3 regions of the Oceanibaculum indicum P24 genome follow, and region 3 is predicted to be linked to each of the others. Evidence: predicted binding sites of a transcription regulator. Region 3 holds the regulator's gene; each other region holds the start of a gene.
The links. The regulator PhoB, encoded in region 3, activates phosphate uptake and scavenging genes when phosphate is short. The targets are predictions, from matches to a motif close to TNTCATAAAACTGTCA.
Positions count from the first base shown of each region.

Region 1: a site for PhoB is predicted at 2,611-2,626, ahead of P24_RS09295 (PstS family phosphate ABC transporter substrate-binding protein). Genes of this name have one in related genera too.
Region 2: a site for PhoB is predicted at 2,471-2,486, ahead of P24_RS10005 (flagellar basal body rod C-terminal domain-containing protein). Genes of this name have one in related genera too.

Region 1 covers NZ_AMRL01000009.1:94,947-99,155, reverse strand. The annotation lists gene P24_RS09300 (ABC transporter permease subunit) at 1-1,372, opposite strand, end outside; gene P24_RS09295 (PstS family phosphate ABC transporter substrate-binding protein) at 1,511-2,479, opposite strand; gene queE (7-carboxy-7-deazaguanine synthase) at 2,718-3,350, shown strand; gene P24_RS09285 (6-pyruvoyl trahydropterin synthase family protein) at 3,350-3,718, shown strand; gene queC (7-cyano-7-deazaguanine synthase QueC) at 3,715-4,209, shown strand, end outside.
Region 2 covers NZ_AMRL01000011.1:23,632-27,840, forward strand. The annotation lists gene P24_RS09995 (XdhC family protein) at 1-350, shown strand, start outside; gene P24_RS10000 (NTP transferase domain-containing protein) at 347-1,957, shown strand; gene P24_RS10005 (flagellar basal body rod C-terminal domain-containing protein) at 1,962-2,441, opposite strand; gene P24_RS10010 (DMT family transporter) at 2,549-3,469, opposite strand; gene P24_RS10015 (putative metalloprotease CJM1_0395 family protein) at 3,571-4,209, opposite strand, start outside.
Region 3 covers NZ_AMRL01000002.1:204,803-209,011, reverse strand. The annotation lists gene P24_RS02950 (LutB/LldF family L-lactate oxidation iron-sulfur protein) at 1-284, shown strand, start outside; gene P24_RS02945 (LutC/YkgG family protein) at 284-967, shown strand; gene P24_RS02940 (Smr/MutS family protein) at 970-1,590, shown strand; gene P24_RS02935 (helix-turn-helix domain-containing protein) at 1,587-1,955, shown strand; gene phoB (phosphate regulon transcriptional regulator PhoB) at 2,028-2,729, opposite strand; gene phoU (phosphate signaling complex protein PhoU) at 2,794-3,504, opposite strand; gene P24_RS02920 (ATP-binding protein) at 3,645-4,209, opposite strand, start outside.

The DNA of each region.
Region 1 (4,209 bases), on a different contig from region 3:
GCGAGGTCACTTCCGGGTGCGGCACCTGGAAGGTCCAGTAATTTATCTGCCCCGTGCGGTCGGCGATCAGGATGGCGTCGTTGCGCGGCGCCAGCAGCATCTGCGTGTCTTCGTCCGTTAGCGCATCACGCTCCAGCTTCAGCAGGGTCTGCTCGCTGGTGTTGTGGCGCAGCCAGACGTTGCCGTCGAGGTCCATGGTCACCAGCGACTTGTTGCGCTGGCTGGCGGCGAAGTTGACCACGGGCGCGGTGTGCGGCTCCAGCTCGCGGATCAGGGTCAGCCTGTACCCGTCCTTGGTACCGGCATTCTCCGGCTGCAGCCGGTAGAAGATGCGCACGGAACCCTCCGAACCGCCGGCGACCAGCCCCTGTTCGCCATTCAGGAAGCCCAGCACCGTAAGGCGCTCGGCGCCCGGGAACGCCTTCATCGTCTCGGCCAGGATCGGCGCAGCGAAATCGCGCGTGTCGTAGCGGTAGATAGTGCCGTTCTCGTCGGCGACATAGACCTGGTCGGCACGGCTGGTCATCAGCAGCTCGGTCACCCGGATGCCGCCCGGCAGGTCCGGCAGGGTGGAGGTCAGGACACGCGTCCTGGCCTGCCGGGTGAGCAGGTTCACCGTGGTTTCCGTGCGGCTGACGCGGGCCACGCCGTCGCCATCCACAGTCACGAAGGACCGGGTCGGCCGTTCCGCCGTGCCGCCGATGCGATAATCGATGGCGCGGATCGGACGCCCGGCCTCCGAAATCGCCTGCGGTTCGTCCAGCTTCGTTTCCAGCGAGACGCGGCGGAGCTGGTTGCCCGGAATGCGGGAATAGACGGCAGTGCCGTCTGTCAGGTCGCGGTCGTTCAGCTTGTTTGCCGCCGTCGGCAGCGCATCGCCCGGCAGGATCTCGATCTTCGGCTGGATCACACCGAACTGCACCGTGCCATCCTCGAAACCGAATGCCAAATTGTAACCGTCCGCGGTGGAGCCCATCGCGGTGATCTGCCGGCCGCCGAAATCCAGCTCGACGCTGTCCAGCGGCGTGCCGGTATCGAGATGGAAGCTGGAAATCCGCCCGTCATCGGCAATGCGGATGCCGATGGTCTGGTACTCGTCGGTGCTGATCCAGGCGACAGGCTTTGCCGGCGTGATCTGGTAGGTGCGCGTGTCGCGCACATCGCCGCCAAGGAACAGCGGCACCACCACCTGGGCCAGGAACACCATGATGCCGAACACGGCAACAATCACCATCAGGCCACCGATAGTGATGCCCCAATCGGCGATCTTGTCGGTGATGAGGACGGAAGCGCTGGTCGCCTTGCGGCGCCGGACCGTGCCGATGGCAGTCTTGCCGGTTCCGGTGGAAGCGTCGTTGGCGTCGCTGGCCATGATAACCCTCAGCCCGATTTCAGAACGACGCCCGCCAGAGCAGCGCGACGCCGGAGCGTAGGAAGAAAGGGATAAAAGAATACAGGATCAAGCAAAAGAGATGCGGGCGGCGCCGAACGCCGCCCGCACCGTAGCCGATTACATCAGGCCGAAGCTCTTCAGGTCCTCGGCGGCGAGGCCCTGGTTAACCGGGAAGAAGCCGTCCTTCACGACCGCTTCCTGACCCTGCTTGGAGTAGATGTAGCGGATGAACTCGCCACGGACCGGGTCAAGCGCCTGGTTCGGGTTCTTGTTCACGTAGATGTAGAGGAAACGCGCGATCGGGAAGTTACCCGAATAGGCGTTCTCGGCGGTCGGGCCGTAGCACTTGCCGTCGGCACCCTTGATCTCGATGAACTTCACGTCGGCGGTCTTGTAGCCGACGCCGGAGTAGCCGATGCCGCCCTTGTCGGAGGCAACGCCCTGCACCACGGTGGAGGAACCCGGCTGCTCCTTCACGCTGTCCTTGTAGTCGCCGTCGAACAGCGCGACTTCCTTGAAGTAGCCATAGGTGCCCGAAGCCGAGTTACGGCCATAGAGCGAGATCGGCATGCTGGCCCACTCACCGGTGGCGCCAACCTGGCCCCAGGTGGTGATGTCGGCGCTCTCGCCGCCCTTGCGGGTCTTGGAGAAGATCGCATCGATCTGCTGCATGGACAGGCAGTTGACCGGATTGTCCTTGTGCGCATAGACGGCCAGCGCATCGACCGCCGAGCGGATCGGGGTCGGCTTGTAGCCGTACTTCTTCTCGAAATCGTCGATTTCCTTCGACTTCATCGGGCGCGACATCGGGCCGAACTGCGCGGTGCCGGCGATCAGCGCAGGCGGCGCGGTCGAGGAGCCCTTGCCCTCGATCTCGATCTTCACGTTCGGGTACTGCGCCAGGAAGCCTTCGGCCCACAGCGTCATCAGGTTGTTCAGCGTGTCGGAACCGATCGACTTCAGGCTGCCCGAAACGCCGCTGGTCGGCTTGTAGGACGGCAGGTTCGGATCGACCCCCTGCGCAATGGCGCTGGTCGAAACCAGCAGGCCGGCGGCAACGGCCAGCGCGGCAGAAAACTTCTTCATGTTATAGGCTCCATCTTCCTGAGTGGCATCGCGGCTTCGGGCAAAAACGTAGGGCGCCGCATTGACCCCCTGCGCGCCAAAACCCAAGCCCGAAACCGTTCTGGTCGCCCCCGTGTCTTAGCCTATTTGCGTTGCGGTTTTGTGACACGGCGGTGACATTGCGCGGACTCTCTCCCAACAAATCGGTAGAATCATCTAGCCTTGCCGGAAACGCCGCCACACGGCAGAAAGTGGCTCCATGACCTATTCGGTGAAAGAGCTGTTCAAGACCCTGCAGGGCGAAGGCGCACAGGCCGGCCGCGCCGCCGTGTTCTGCCGCTTTGCCGGCTGCAATCTATGGACCGGGCGCGAGGAGGATCGCGCCGGCGCGGTGTGCCGGTTCTGCGACACCGATTTCGTCGGCACCGATGGCGAAGGCGGCGGCAAATTCCGCGATGCCGATGCCCTGGCCGAGGCCATCGCCGCCTGCTGGGGCACTGGGACAGCACGCCGCTATGTCGTGTTCACCGGCGGCGAGCCGCTGCTGCAGCTTGACAAAGCGCTGGTGGATGCGGTTCATGCGCGCGGTTTCGAGATCGCCATCGAGACCAACGGCACGCTGGAACCGCCGCCCGGCATCGACTGGATCTGCGTCAGCCCGAAGGAAGGCGCCGACTGGGTGCTGCGTCGGGGCGACGAGCTGAAGCTGGTCTATCCGCAGCCTGGGCTTGGCCCGGACGGCATGACCGCCCTGTCCTTCCGGCATTTCTGGCTGCAGCCGATGGACGGGCCGGCGCGGGCGGAGAATACGGCGGCGGCGGTGGCCTATTGCCTCGACCACCCGGACTGGCGGCTGAGCGTGCAGACCCACAAGATGATCGGTATCCCGTGATGTTCGAGTTGAGCAAGGAATTCAGGTTCGATGCGGCGCACACGCTGAACCGCGCCATCGAGGCCGAGTCCAGCCGGCGCATCCACGGCCATTCCTACCGCGCCCAGGTGACGGTGCGCGGCACGCCCGATCCGGAAACCGGCATGATCGTCGATCTGGGCATGCTGTCGCGCCTGATGGAGGATGCACGGCAGGCGCTCGACCATCATTTCCTCGACGAGGTGGAGGGGCTGGGCCCGGCCACGATGGAGAATCTCAGCGCCTGGATCTGGCGGCGGCTCGACGGCCAGGTACCGGGCCTCGCCTGCGTGACCGTGCTGCGCGACAGCAGCGGCGAAACCTGCCGCTATTTCGGTCCTGCTGCATGAAGGACAACGCCGCCCTCGTGCTGTTCTCCGGCGGGCAGGATTCGACCGCCTGCCTGGCCTGGGCGCTGGACCGGTTCGAGCGGGTCGCGACCGTGGGCTTCGATTACGGCCAGCGCCACCGGGTGGAGCTGGAGTGCCGCCAGACCGTGCGTGACGCCATCGCCGCCACTTTCCCGACCTGGGCCACAAAGCTGGGCGAGGATCATCTGCTGCCGCTGGACGTGCTGAAGGGCATCAGCGACACCGCGCTGACCGGCGAGGGAGAGATCGCCTTCCAGGAGAATGGCCTGCCCAATACCTTCGTGCCCGGCCGCAACCTGCTGTTCTTCACCTTCGCCGCCGCCATCGCCTACCGGCGCGGCATGAAGCATCTGGTCGGCGGCATGTGCGAGACCGACTATTCCGGCTATCCGGACTGCCGTGACGACACGCTGAAGGCGCTGCAGGTCGCGCTGACGCTGGGCATGGACACGCGGCTGGTCATCCATACG
Region 2 (4,209 bases), on a different contig from region 3:
TCACGCTGGATGACCGCTGGCCGGACGAGGCGCTGGAGGATCTGCAGCCGAACCGGCGCACCGCCGTGGTTACGCTGACCCACGACCCAAAGCTGGATGACCCGGCGCTGATGGTCGCGCTGAAGTCGGACGCCTTCTATATCGGTTGCCTTGGCAGTCGAAAGACCCACGCTAAGCGGTTGGAACGACTCACGGAAGCGGGATTCGGCGAGGCGGATTTCCAGCGTATCCACGGGCCGCTCGGCCTCGATATCGGCGCCATCACGCCGGCGGAAATCGCCATTTCCGCGCTGGCCGAGATCACCCAGGTGCTGCGCCGCGCGCCAGAGACTGAGGTGAAGGCCGCATGATCTTCGGCGACACGCCGCTGGATGAGGCCGAGGGCGCGATCCTGGCGCACAGCCACCGGCTGCCCGGCAAGGCGCTGAAGAAGGGCCGTGTGCTGACGGCGGAGGATATCGCCGCACTGCGCGCGGCCGGTGTGCCGCAGGTCGTCACTGCGCGGCTGGAACAGGGCGATGTGCCGGAAGACAAGGCGGCCGCCCGCCTCGCCGCTGTGATGGCGGGCGATGGAACGGAGACGACCGCCCCCTTCACCGGGCGCTGCAACCTCATTGCTACCGCGGACGGCCTGCTGACCTACGATCCGGCCGCACTGGACGCGGTGAACCTGATCGATGAGGCGCTGACGGTCGCCCTGCTGCCACCTTATGAGGTGGTGGAAAAAGGCCAGATGATCGGTACGGTGAAGATCATCCCCTTCGCCGCCCCCGAAGCGGCACTTGAACAGTGTGAATCACTGGCCGGCAAGGTGCGTGTCGCGGCGTTCCGGCCGGTGCGTGCCGGGCTGGTGCAGACCGCCCTGCCGGCCACCAAACCGAGCGTGCTGGACAATACCGCCCGCATCACAGCGGCCCGGCTGGAACGCATGGGCGCCGGGCTGGGGGAAGAGCTGCGCTGCGCCCATGACACGGCAGCGACCGCCGCCGCGATCCGCCAGCAGATCGATGCCGGTTACGATCTTGTGCTGCTGTTCGGCGCCTCCGCTGTGGTGGACCGGCGCGATGTGCTGCCGGCCGCCATTGTGGAGGCCGGCGGTACGGTCGATCATTTCGGCATGCCGGTCGATCCCGGCAATCTGCTGCTGCTGGGCCATATCGGCGATACGCCGGTCATCGGCATGCCGGGCTGCGCGCGCTCGCCGAAGCTGAATGGATTCGACTGGGTGCTGCAACGGCTTGTCGCCGGACTGCCGGTGACACGCACCGATATCATGCGCATGGGCGTTGGTGGCCTGCTAAAGGAGATCGCCAGCCGGCCGCTGCCGCGTGAGGATGGGCACAAGATGACTACCGCACCCCGCAAGGCCCCGCGCATTGCCGTGCTGATCCTCGCCGCCGGTCAGTCGCGCCGCATGGGGGCACAGAACAAGCTGCTGGCGGAGATCGACGGTAAGCCGATGGCCACACGGGTGGTGGAGATCGTCCGGGCCTCGAAGGCCGGCCCCATAACCATCGTCACCGGGCATGAGGCCGACCGGGTGAAGGCAGCCCTGCCCGGCGATCTCGCTTTCGTGCACAATCCGGAATATGCGGCGGGGCTCAGCACCTCGCTGAAGGCTGGTATCTCTGCCCTGCCCGCCGATATCGACGGTGTGCTGGTCTGTCTTGGTGACATGCCGCGCATCTCGCCTGCGATGATCGACCGGCTGATTGCCGCTTTCGATCCGGTCGAGGGCCGCGAGATCTGCGTGCCGACCCATAAGGGCAAGCGCGGCAACCCGGTGCTGTGGGGCAAGCGCTTCCTGCCGGAAATGGCGGCGCTGGCCGGCGATGTCGGTGCGAAACACCTGATCGGCGCGCATGCCGATCTGGTGGTCGAGGTCGAAATGGAAGAAGATGGCGTGCTGATCGATATCGACACGCCGGACGCGTTGACGCGTTATCAGGCCAGCTAAATCGTCAGCTGTTGATGTCGAGCAGCGACTGGTTCAGCTGCAGGCCGGTCTGCACGGTGCGCAGATTGGCCTCGAACTGGCGCTGGCTGGTGATCTGCTGCACCACTTCATTTGCCGGATCGACGTTCGGCAGGAAGCTCACGCCCTCCTGACCTGTCTCACCGGTCTGCTGCTGCTGGCCACCGGTCTGGGTTTCACCCTGCTCTTCCGGCGCGCTTTCCTGCAGGACCGGGATCGACGACGGCGAAATTGGCCGGGTGGTGGACTGGACGCCCCCACCTTCCTGGCTCTGGTCGATGGCGCGGAGCGGCTGGAAGCCCTGGGTTTCATCAGGCTGAGCGGTGCTGTCCTGCGGCCGGTTCGTCTCTTCCGGTGCCACGCCGCGGCTCTGAATATTGGCAACATTGTTGGCGCTGACATTGAAGCGGTTGGTCGCCGCCGCAGCGCCTGAGAGTGCCGATCCGATACCGTCGATAAAGCTCATGCCTTCACCCGTGAATTGAGGATTTCTCTTTTCACAAATCCTAAAGTAAGGCGTACCCCCCGCTAAGGCAAGCCTTGCAGGTTTTGCTCACGCGATAGTGAGCATCATCAGCGCCGCAGCAGCACCACGGACAGCCCGGCCATGACGAGCAGGAGGGCGGCGATCTCGGTCAGCCCGATAGGCTCGCCCAGTACCAGGGCACTCGACAGCACGCCAACCACCGGGATCGCCAGCGTGCCGATGGCGGCAATGCTGGCCGGAAACAGATCGACGATGCGGAACCAGGCCCAGTGGCAGAAGATCATCGGGATCAGCGCGGCATAGAGTGCCGCCCACAGCACTTCGCCGCGCAGCCCGGCGAAATCGGGCGCCGGATCGATGAGCAGCGCGCCGAGGAAGATTGGCAGGCCGCCAAGGGTCAGCTGCCAGCCGGTCAGCGCCACGGTGCCGATCTGCCAGCTTTGCCGCTTGGTCACGATGGTGCCCATCGCCCAGGTCAGGGCCGCGCCCAGCATCAGCAGCGAACCGATGGGGGCGGCGCCCAGCCGGGCCATCTCCGGCCCGATCAGCACCGCCAGCCCGCCAATGCCGAGGACAAGCCCGATGAGCTTGCGCAGCGTGAAGGCCTCCTTCAGCACCAGGCTGGCCAGGATTGAGGCCCAGATCGGCATGGTGAAGGCGATGATGGCTCCCCGCCCCGCCTGTACCTGCAGCAGCCCATAGGCTGAGAACAGGTGCCAGCCGGTGACGTTCAGCAGGCTGGCAATCAGCAGCGGCTTCAGGTCCGCCGCGGCGATGCGGATGGTCTGGCGCTTCGCCAGCGCGAAAGCCAGCAGCGAGAAGCCGCCGACGAACAGGCAGATTGTGCGGAAGGTAAAGGGCGCGATGCCGGTCAGCGCCAGCTTCATCGCCGGCCAGTTGATCCCCCAGAACAGCGTGAGCAGCACCAGCAGTACGAAACCGCTCGCCGGCAGGGGCGCAGGCAGGGGAGACGCACCTGGCGGCGCGGTGACACGCGAGTCGGTCAAGCAAGGGCTCCGTATAGAGCTGAGGGTTCGCCAGCATTAGAAATGATTTGCGCGCAGGACAAGAGACTACCCGCACAGTTCTGCCATGCCGATACCGGCAGTCAGGCGGCGATGTTGATCTGCGAGATGATGGTATCGATGTTCTGCGCCGTCTGGGCGTATGCACCGGCAGCGCGCCCGGCCTGCTGCGTTGCTTGCTGCGTCAGGGGATTGCCTCCCCCTTCGCCTTCCTCAGAGCCGGCCTGCTGCTCTTCGGCACGCTGCTCGCGCAGTTCCGCCTGGGCCTTCAGCCGGGTCTGGTCGGCCTGGGCGGCAACGGCACGGTCCTGCGGCGATGGCTCGGCAGGCGCCAGGGCGGCGCGCTTCACAATCTCCATCTTCTGGATGGTGGCTTCGGGATCGCCGGAAACCGGCGAAACGTCAATGGAAACCTCGCCGCCGATAGCATAGCGGTTGCCATCCGGGCCGTTCTCGTACTCATAGGATGGAGAACTTGCGTAGGCGCCGCCGGCAGCGGCATGCGCCTGCTCATGCGCGCGCACCTTGCGGTCGATCTGTTTCAGCTCATCGACCTGCGCGCGTTCCTCTTCCGTCAGGCCGGAGGGATCGGTGGTCTCTTCTTCCTCGGAACTGCTCGCGGCGCTGAAGGTCTGCAGGTCGATCAGCCGGCCATTGCCGCTCTGCGTCGATTGATTTTCAGCTTCTGTAGTGGACGTCTGGTCGCCAGCAGCCTGAGTTTG
Region 3 (4,209 bases):
TGCCGAAGATGATGCGGCATTGGCGCAAGCGGGAATATGAACGCAAGCTGTCGCCGGCCCCCTACCGCTCGGGCCTCGCCCTCTGGGCGTTCTTCGCCAAGCGGCCGGCGCTCTATCAGCGCCTGACCGGCATTGCCATGAAGCTGCTTGGCCGGTTCGGCCGGGATAAGGGGCGGTTCCGGTCGCTGCCGCTGGCCGGGGGCTGGACTTCGGTGCGCGACATGCCCGCCCCGCAGGGTCGCACCTTCCAGGAGCTTTACCGCGAAAAGAAGGGGGCCGCCTGATGCCCGACATGTCCCCGCGCGATCAGATCCTGGCCGGCATCCGCCGGTCGCTTGGCCGCAGTGCGCTGGACGGCGAGCCGGCGGCGCAGCTGGAACAGCGGATCGCGGAGCACAGGCCGAACCTGATCCCGCAGCGGGCGCAGCTGCCGCACGACCAGCAGGTCACCCTGTTCGTCGAGATGGCTGAAGGCGTGCAGGCCACCATCAGCCAGGTCGCGGATGCCGCAGAGGTCCCTGACGCCATCGCCGACTATCTGGCGCAGCATAATCTGCCGGCCGAATTGCGCGTGGCGCCGGATGCCTGGCTGTCCGGCCTTCCCTGGGACAAGCGCCCGACCCTGACTATCAAAACCGGCAAGGCGGAGGAGCCGGATACGGCCAGCGTGACCCCGGCCTTTGCCGGCATTGCCGAGACCGGCACGCTGATGCTGACCTCCGGCCCGCACAGCCCGACCACACTGAACCTGCTGCCCGAGACCCATATCGTGGTGCTGAAGAAGAGCCAGATCGTTGGTTCCTACGAGGATGGCTGGGCGCGGCTGCGCGATGCGCAGGCGAAGGATTCCATGCCGCGCACGGTGAATTTCATCACCGGCCCGTCGCGCACCGGCGATATCGAGCAGAAGATCCTGATGGGCGCCCACGGACCGCGCCGGCTGCACATTGTCCTGATCGACGGCTAGGCATGGCCCGGCGGCGCGCCAGCAAGGACGAGGCTGAGCTTTTCCGCCAGGTCGTGAAGGATGCCAAGCCGCTGCCGCAGGATAAGCGCCTGCGGTTGGGCAGGCTGGATGAGCTGCCGCCGGAACCGGTTCCCGCCCCCCCCGAGGCCGAAGGCATGGCGCCGGCCAGCCGCAAGCGCGGCCGGGTGCCAAAGGACGAGCCACTTCCTCAGCCGGTCGCACAGCCGGTCAAGGCGCCGGTCATCCTGCCGGCCCTGAAGCATGATAGCGCGCCAGGGCTCGACAAGCGCAGCCAGATGCGCCTGAAACGCGGCCAGGTCGCCATTGAGGCGCGCATCGATCTGCATGGGATGACGCAGGATGCCGCCCATGTGGCACTGAACGGATTCATCGCCCGGTCGCAGGCGCGCGGCCTGCGCTGCGTGCTGGTGATCACCGGCAAGGGGACGCGGCGTGACGAATTCGGCCGCTATGAGGCTGGCGTGCTGAAGCGCGAGGTGCCGCGCTGGCTGAATGAGGGCGGCAACCGCGAGAAGGTGCTGGCCTTCGTCCATGCCCAGCCAAAGGATGGCGGCGGCGGTGCGCTCTATGTGCTGCTGCGTCGGGTGCGGGAGGAGGCATGACGCCATTCGGGGAAAGGCTGCGGGCGCTGCGTGCCGCGCGTGGCGTTACACTGAAGGAGATGGCGGCTGCGCTGCAGGTCTCCTCGGCCTATCTCTCGGCGCTGGAGCATGGCCATCGCGGCCGGCCCACCGACGGGCTGATCCATCAGATCTGCGGTTATTTTGGGCTCATCTGGGACGATGCGGAAGCGCTGAATCGGCTGGCGGAGATATCCCATCCGCGCGTCACCATCGACACGGCCGGCCTGTCGCCAAGCGCCACCAGGCTGGCGCACCAGCTGGCGCGGAAGATCGGGATCCTGGACGAGGAGAGGCTCGCGGCGCTCTTGAGCCAGCTCGAAGACTCGCCGAAAAAGCCGGAATGACAGGGCGATAAACGGGAATAAAATAATATTTTACATTAATTTCTTATATAGAGTCGACGCACTGATGGAGTGTCAAGCGAATTGCGGCGCGACGGCATCCAGCGCATAGCCGGCCGACCGGACGGTGCGGATCGGGTCGCCCTCGGCATCCTCGTTCAGCGCCTTGCGCAGCCGGCGGATATGCACATCCACGGTGCGCGGCTCGACATAGACATCCGCCCCCCAGACCGAATCCAGCAGTTGTTCGCGGGAGAAGACACGGCCCTGATGCTCCAGGAAATGGCGCAGCAGGCGGAATTCGGTCGGCCCAAGATGCACATCGCGGTCGCCGCGCTTCACCTTGTGGGCGGCAATGTCCATGACGATGTCGCCGCAGCGTAGCGTCTCGGCATCGGCGGCAGGCCGGGCGCGGCGCATGACGGCGCGGACGCGGGCCAGCAGTTCGCTGGGGCTGAAGGGCTTGGTGACGTAATCGTCGGCGCCGGCATTCAGGCCTCGTACCCGGTCGCCTTCCTCGCCGCGGGCCGTCAGCATGATGATCGGGATGCTGCGGGTCTGCGGGGTGCGGCGCAGCCGGCGGCAGACCTCGATGCCGGACAACAGCGGCAGCATCCAGTCCAGCAGGATCAGGTCGGGCCGGCGCTCGGTGGCCAGCAGCAGCCCTTCCTCGCCGTCGCGCGCTTCGAGGACCTGGAAGCCCTCGCGCTCCAAATTGTAGCTGAGCAGCGTGACGATCGCGGCTTCGTCTTCGACAATCAGGATCAGCGGCTTCATCGTGTGGTCCAATCTCGGCAGGCCTCAAGGGAAAAAGGCCAGTGGAAATGTTTCAAACCGTAGGTCAGTTCTCCGGCTCGACGACGGTGAACGCGCTGGTGTCGCCCTTCGGCCGCTCGGCGGTCAGCGGCCGGCCGGTTACCTGGTAGTACAGCGTCTCGGCGATATTGGTGGCATGGTCGCCGATGCGCTCGATATTCTTCGCCATGAACAGAAGATGCGTGCAGGGCGTGATGTTGCGCGGGTCTTCCATCATGTAGGTCAGCAGCTCGCGGAACAGGCTGGTGTACATCTCGTCCACCTCCTCGTCCCGGCGCCAGACCAGCAGGGCCTTTTCGGCATCCTGTTCGACATAGGCGTCCAGCACTTCCTTCAGGATCTGCTGCACCATCCGGCCCATGCGCGGTATACCGGTCGCGGGCCGTGCCGGCGGTACCTGGTTCAGGGCCACTGACCGCTTGGAGATGTTCGCGGCGTAGTCGCCAATGCGTTCCAGATCGGCGGAAATCTTCAGCGCGCCAACAACGCGGCGCAGATCCTCGGCCAGCGGCTGGCGCAGTGCCAGCATGCGAACCGTCAGATCGTTGACATCATGCTCCAGGCTGTCGATCTTCAGATCGCCCTGGATCACCCGCTCGGCGATGGTGCTGTCGCGCTTCGCCAGGGACTGGATGCAGTCCTGCACCTGCGTCTCCACCAGCCCGCCCATCTGCGAGATGAGATTCATCAGCCGCTTCAATTCCTCGTCGAAGGATTTCACGGTATGGGTGGGCATGAGGCTTCCTTTCCAAGGGCATGATCGATGGCGGACCGTGCGCCTGCGCTATCAATAACGGGCTTGCACGGCATAAATACTACGTTTCGATGACGCTTTTATTACATCGACATCGAATCGGGGGTTTTCGCGGCGGCCGTTCAGCCCGCGGATGCGGCGACCGGCAGATAGACGGTGAAGGCGCTGCCCTTGCCGACCTGGCTGTCGACGGAAAGCGCCCCCCGGTGGCGGCTGACGATGTGCTTCACGATGGCAAGGCCAAGACCGGTGCCGCCAAGATCGCGGCTGCGCGCCTTGTCGACCCGGTAGAACCGTTCGGTCAGGCGCGGAATATGCTCGCGCGGGATGCCCTCGCCCTGGTCCTGAACACGGATCAGGACCGCGCCATGCGGTGCCTTGGGGAAGGCTGCCGGCACGCTGTCGGCGCGCCGGGCCGTTACCCGGATCGGTGTGCCGGGCCGGCCATATTTGGTCGCATTGTCGATCAGGTTCTGCGCCACCTGCGCCAGCTCGTCCTCGTCGCCGGTGACCGGCGGCAGCCCGTCCTCGATATCGAGCTGGATGTCCATGTCCTTGGTCGCCGCCTGCATGTCCAGCGTCGCCTTCACGCTGGAAAGAATGCGCGACAGGTCGGCCAGCCCGCGCGGCGGCGTATGCTCGTTCAGCTCGATCCGCGAAAGCGACAGCAAGTCGTTCACCAGCCGC